Linked DNA regions of Arachidicoccus terrestris. The protein of the gene in region 1 interacts with the protein of each later gene in a pairwise test. Links are inferred from orthologs where the notes say so. Each region holds a gene or a part of one and is shown on either strand. Other genes may lie near its edges. The genes, in order: rpe and eno.

Region 1 (3,261 bases):
CGTAAGATGATCCCACTGTATCTTTATGGTGGCCTGTTCGGCGGTTTAATATTTGTACTCTGCAGCACATTTATACCGCATTCAGCCCATATGGCCCAGCTGGTCGGAGCAACCCCCGCTCTTATTGCCGTAGCGGCGGGAACCACTACGCTCGGCCCTAAATACAGGATATTCCCAATGCTGGGTGGCGGGATTCCACTCTGGGTTTTATTTGTGATTTTTATGGCTATTAATCTAAGTGCCGGTGCTACCGCCGGACTGCCTTTAATACTGGCATATGCCGGCTGTGCGCTGCTGGGATTTTTTGTCATCTGGAGCTGGGATAAAAAAGGAAGAGACTATTGTGAATGGATGTATAACCTGGTCTACCGCATTGACGATATCTTCAATCCTGATAAGAAAACGATTAAAAAAGGCGGCAGGCGACAGCAGCTCTTTTACAAGACCAGCGGTCAGCCCTATAAGAGAACCGAACTGATCACTCAGGAGCGTGTGGACGAATTACTGGACAAAATCAAACTCAAAGGCTATAAATCGCTGTCCAAGGAAGAGAAAGCCTATCTGGAAAGAGCCAGTAAAAAATAGCTTTAAGATCCTTTTAATCGCTTTTTTCAAGATCACACAGCCCATTAATAATAATGCGTCATGAGTCAATCAACAGATAATCCCGCCTCCCCGCATAACGATATAGCAGCTATCAGAACTGAATACAGACATTTGACGCTGAATGAATCGGATGTGGATGCTGATCCGTTTAAGCAATTTGACCGTTGGTGGCAGCAGGCCATCAGTGCTTCAGTAGTAGAAGTAAATGCCATGACCCTGGCCACGGCTTCCCGGGATGGTATTCCGGACGCCAGAATAGTATTACTTAAAGATATTACGGAAGAGGGCTTCGTTTTTTTTACCAATTATGAGAGTAGCAAGGGCAAACAGTTAACCGGGAACCCCAATGCTGCCCTGGTCTTTTTCTGGAAGGAACTGGAAAGACAGGTGCGGATTAAAGGTAAAGTCATAAAGGCCAGCGCTGCGCTCAGTGACCGGTATTTTGCCTCCCGTCCGGCCGGCAGCCGGATCGGCGCCTGGAGCTCTCCCCAGAGCCAGGTCATCGCCTCCAGAGAGATACTGGAGCAAAATGAGCATGATTTTAAGCTAAAGTTCGGAGAAGACATCCCAAGGCCCGATCACTGGGGCGGCTTTGTCGTCTTACCCGAGAGTCTGGAATTCTGGCAGGGGCGTCCCAGCAGGCTCCATGACCGGATATACTATTCTAAAAATGAGGATGGCTGGCAAATATCCAGGTTAGCCCCTTAATACGTACCGATACATCCGCTCATCAGGCGTCCAGCAAATCTGCGATCGCTTTTTGGGGATCGGGAGCCTTAAATACGGAACTACCGGCTACCAGCACATTAACGCCACTGTCAAATAAGGCCCGTGCATTCTCCTGGGTTACGCCTCCATCAATCTGAATCAAGGTCTTCAGCCCTTTTTCCAGTATAAGCTGGCTTAACTCTTTTATTTTGACATAGGTATGTTCAATAAATTTTTGTCCGCCAAATCCCGGATTAACGCTCATCAGATTCACCACATCGGCATGCTGAATGATGTCCTTTAGAAAATCAATAGGCGTATGAGGATTAACGGCAATACCGGCTTTCATATCCATATCATGGATTTGTTCCAGCACACGGTGTAAATGCGGACAGGCTTCAATGTGAACGCTGAGCTGGTCAGCACCTGCTTTTTTAAAATCAGCAATATATTTTTCCGGTTCGACAATCATCAGGTGTACGTCACAGAATTTATCCGTGGCACCGGCAATATGCTCCACTACCGGCAGCCCGAAACTGATATTGGGTACAAACCGGCCATCCATGATATCCAGATGGAGCCACTCGGCAGCACTGTCGTTGACCATGGCCACTTCCGAAGCGAGTTGCAGAAAATTAGAGGCCAGGAAAGAGGGAGCGATAATGCGCTTCATATAATATGTTTTTACGTAGCTGATACTTTTTGTTGAATGGCAGGTTGATAAGGTTTGATCAACAGGCTTTTTTGATAATAGGCTCTGGCACTGTCTTTTTGTTGCATTGCCCCAAAAACATCGCCGGTTATATTGAGCAGGTCTATAGACGCCTGATTGTGCTTTAAGCCCTCCAGGACTGCTTCTTTCGCAGAAGCCGCCTGTCCCGTCTTTAAAAAGAACCTGGCTTTTGCCACATAAGCTTCGGCAAAAGCCGGATCTAACTGAATACTTTTATCCAGATAACTCAATGCATTTACCGAGTCCATTTTCCCGGCAGCGAAAAGCCCCTTGATATAATTACTGTATATGGGACTGGTGGTCAACTCATCTGCTATTTTAAGGCAGGTGTCCTGATTGTGCAAAGCATAGATCACGGCCTGGGCCAACAAGGCCTCTTCGCCTTTATACTTTGTCAGAGCCCTGTTAAAGGAAGCCTGTGCACCTGTTGTATCCGTACTGTCCAGTAATATCTTCGCTTTTACGACCCAAAGACCATATTTCGAGCTGTCTGTACTGAGCAGCGTATCCATTTGCGTGAGCGCTTCTTTATATCTGCCTACGCTATCCAGTTTCTGAGCTGTCAATAATCTAAGTCCGGCGCTGTCCGGATGGGCTGCCAGGAACGTCAGATAAGCATCCGCTTCTTTTTGTTTAAATGCCAAAGAATGGGGATCCTCTGTTCCCTGCTGGCAGCTGCTAACAGCTGCGACTGTCACCACTATCCCTAATAGGCCTTTTAGCAGGCCGGTTATTTTCATCATCCCACAAATTTAGTGAAGGTTCACCGCTTGTACAAGGCATTTTCAAGGCAATTCCCTAAAAACTATCAATTATTTGTATTTTTGCAGCAAAGTCAATTCTATATGCGCTTTCAGTTTGATCATTTACTCACTGTTACTTTTACTTTGTTTGCGGTCATTGATGCGCTGGGCTCCATTCCCCTGTTTATTTCTATAAAAGAAAAAAGCAAGGGACAATTCAATGCCAAGAAAATATCCATTATCTCAGGCATTATCATGATTGTCTTTTTATTTGCCGGGCAACAGTTCCTGGATCTGCTGGGGCTGGATATTAAATCCTTTGCCGTAGCCGGTTCCATCGTGCTGTTTCTTTTAGGCCTGGAAATGATCCTGGGGCACGAGATCTTTAAAGGGGACAATAACCCCGAACTCGGCGTTATTGTCCCCGTGGCGTTCCCCCTTATCGCCGGCAGTGCAACGCTGACCACGATC
Region 2 (3,327 bases), 2.9 Mb from region 1 along the record:
GCTCCGGTGAGCAGACCCCAGAATATAAATTCTTTGATCCCGAAAATCCAGTATCCTAAAATAGCCAGTAATGCCTGACAGAGGGCCAGTACAGGAATGCCAATCGCGTTGGACACAACCATGTTTCTGGTCTCCTGCCATAACGTGGATTTATTTTCTTCACTTAGCGGAAGAAAAGATTCCAGTTTTTCTTCCATCTTTCTACCGCCCATTAACATAAAATAAAAGATAAAGAACGCGACTGCCAGATTAGATACGACCGAAGCCGTCGCATTGAGTATTTGCGGGATATAGGCTGCCAATTTCTTGAAGTTCGTGAGGATTGTCGCATTTGAAATATCCAGTGAAGGGAAATGGGTTTTAAGTAGATCGATGGTATGGGTTAATTTACCCGTTATAGTAGGAGCCTGTTCTATGGCCTGATTAATTCGGGGAATCAATACTTTTATCACGGAAAAGATCGGAAAAACCACCAGTATGATACTGCCCATAATCAGTAATAATGCAGCTGCCCATTTTTTCCATTTCTTTTGCTCTATAAGTTTGTAATACCAGTTTCGATATAACACATAAAGGGTAATGGCGCCAAAAAAACCGGGTAGAAAGTACTTGAGTTGCACAATGATCTCAATGCCGATGAACGTAATCAGGATCAGAAGGACAATCTGTTTGATCAAACTTGTACTTATTTTTTCCATGTGCGGTAGTAATTAGGTATTAAAGGGTAAAAGCGGAATCGTGAACTGATTTTCAAAGACTTCGCCCTATGTAAATATAGTCTATATCGGCGAAAGATCATTCAATTGATCTTCCTTTAATCAGGGAGATATGCTAATTTTTTGTAGTACCCAAGTTTTCTGAAAACCAGCCCGTCGCACTGAATAAATATGAAAAGGCTTACTATAGTTAAAGAGGAATATACCGCATTTGCTTCAGCAATAAAGCCTGAATTTCAGAAGACTTATAACTAACAATCGTATGTGAAATTTTATTTATTTATTTTTCAGTCTAGCAAAAAAACAATAACATTGCGCAGTTAAATTCTTTTCAATACTTGTAAAAATTAAATGATATGAGCTTTATAGCCGATATTCATGCAAGACAGATTCTTGATAGCCGGGGAAATCCTACGGTAGAAGTGGATGTATTAACTGAAAATGGTATTTTGGGCCGTGCTGCCGTTCCTTCCGGAGCATCTACAGGGATCCATGAAGCCGTTGAACTGCGTGATGGAGATAAGAGTGTTTATCTGGGTAAGGGGGTCCTGAAGGCCGTTGATAACGTAAATGATATTATCGCTGAACAACTGATTGGCTGGACTGTTTCTGATCAGGTGGGTATTGATAAGAAATTACTGGAGATTGACGGAACAGACAACAAAGGAAAATTAGGTGCAAACGCAATTTTAGCCGTTTCTCTGGCAGTGGCTAAAGCAGCTGCTCAGGAATCAGGCCTGCCTTTGTATCGATATATCGGAGGCGTTAACAGTAGTGTATTGCCGGTTCCATTGATGAATATCCTGAACGGTGGGGTACATGCCGACAATAAAATCGATTATCAGGAATATATGATCGTCCCTCATGGTGCGACTTCTTTCAGTGAGGCACTTCGCTGGGGTACTGAGATTTTCCATGAATTAAAGTCTGTTCTGAAAAAGAAAGGCTATAGTACAAATGTAGGCGATGAAGGTGGATTCGCACCAGATATTCAGAGCAATGAAGAGGCTATTGAAACTGTATTGGAGGCGATCAAATCTGCCGGTTACAAACCCGGCGAAGACGTTTCTATTGCCCTGGATGCGGCTAGCAGCGAAATGTACAAAGATGGTAAATATAAATTCTACAAAAGTACAGGTAAAGAGCTGACTGCTGATGAAATGGTTGCTTATTGGGTGGAATGGGTAAATAAATATCCGATTGTTTCTATTGAAGACGGCATGGCAGAAGAAGATTGGGACGGTTGGAAAAAGTTGACAGAAGCCCTGGGCGATAAAATTCAGCTGGTAGGAGACGATCTGTTTGTTACCAACAGTAAAATCTTAAAACGCGGTATTGATAATAGCATTGCTAATAGCATCCTTATCAAAGTCAATCAGATCGGAACTTTGACTGAGACCATTCAGGCTGTACAGATGGCACAGAATGCCGGTTACACGACTGTCATGAGCCATCGAAGCGGCGAAACAGAAGATACAACAATTGCAGACCTGGCGGTTGCATTGAACTGCGGACAAATCAAAACCGGATCTGCCAGTCGTACGGACCGTATTGCTAAATACAACCAATTGATCCGCATTGAGGAACAATTGGATACAGATGCTATATTCCCGGACTTGTTTAATAAATAGTTCCACAGAATATTCTATATCTTTAACCCGGCTGTACGCTTTTTATAAAAGATTTACAGCCGGGTTTTTATGTGCTGTTATATTTATATATAACAGCATTATTGAAAGTAAACACTAAAGATACAGATCGGATGAGCCGTTACCAGCTACAATTTCTTCTTCTCTTGTTGCTCACGATCAGGACTTTTCCTCTTCAGGCCCAGCTGTTTGGAGGGAATCCCCCTAAGATAAAATGGCGCCAGCTTAAAACAGATTCTGTCGATATTATTTATCCTGTAAGGTTTGATACACTGGCTTTTAGGGTAGCGGCCGTTATTGAGCGGCTACAAAAAACAAGGGAGTATTCTCTGGGCGGGAAGCTAGAGAACATACCGGTCGTCTTACAAACACAGACAACTAATAGTAATGGATATGTAGGGCTTGGGCCTTATCGAAGTGAATTTTATCTTTCCACTCCAATGGATGCAATGGAATTGGGCGGAATGGATTGGACAACGACATTAACCCTGCATGAATATCGTCATGTTATTCAGTATAATAATATCAACAGAGGCATTATCCGAACGGTCGATTGGCTGTTGGGTGATAATGCCAGGTCGCTAATGAGTGATATGGCTGTGCCCAATTGGTTTTTTGAGGGGGATGCTGTATTTAATGAAACAATTCATAGCCGCCAGGGCAGGGGGAGGTTACCTCGCTTTTTAAATGCGTACGCTTTACTGGATAAAGATGGTAGGCATTATAACTACCAACAACTGCGCAACGGCTCCTATAAAGATTATCTCCCTGGCCATTATCAGTTAGGCTATTTGCTGGTTTCCTATGGGTATAGGCGCTATGGGCCTGCGTTTTGGGGAAAAGTGATACATGAGGCAGCTAGCTATAAGGGAATATTCTACCCCTTCCAAAAGGCGATTTATAGTATTGCGGGTATTTCTTTTAAAGACTTCAGGGAGGCCGCATTTAAAGAATATATAGCG

Evidence for each region.
Region 2: the proteins of rpe (region 1) and eno interact in binary tests that used the Escherichia coli proteins (3 or more experiments, as listed by UniProt). The link is inferred for Arachidicoccus terrestris from one-to-one orthologs.

The regions. Positions count from the first base shown.
Region 1 is NZ_CP083387.1:839,143-842,403, forward strand. What follows is about bases 163-3,091. They hold rpe (ribulose-phosphate 3-epimerase), read right to left. Parts: upstream 1,988-3,091; coding sequence 1,337-1,987; downstream 163-1,336. Other genes in these bases: K9M52_RS03315 (rhomboid family intramembrane serine protease), read left to right, coding at 163-585; pdxH (pyridoxamine 5'-phosphate oxidase), read left to right, coding at 646-1,314; K9M52_RS03330 (tetratricopeptide repeat protein), read right to left, coding at 1,999-2,790; K9M52_RS03335 (MarC family protein), read left to right, coding at 2,893-3,091. Also shown: more of K9M52_RS03315, read left to right, coding at 1-162; more of K9M52_RS03335, read left to right, coding at 3,092-3,261. UniProt on the Escherichia coli protein: Catalyzes the reversible epimerization of D-ribulose 5-phosphate to D-xylulose 5-phosphate.
Region 2 is NZ_CP083387.1:3,736,412-3,739,738, forward strand. Bases 215-3,209 are described here. They hold eno (phosphopyruvate hydratase), read left to right. Parts: upstream 215-1,072; coding sequence 1,073-2,347; downstream 2,348-3,209. Other genes in these bases: K9M52_RS14540 (AI-2E family transporter), read right to left, coding at 215-698; K9M52_RS14550 (hypothetical protein), read left to right, coding at 2,449-3,209. In the rest of the region: more of K9M52_RS14540, read right to left, coding at 1-214; more of K9M52_RS14550, read left to right, coding at 3,210-3,327. UniProt on the Escherichia coli protein: Catalyzes the reversible conversion of 2-phosphoglycerate (2-PG) into phosphoenolpyruvate (PEP). It is essential for the degradation of carbohydrates via glycolysis.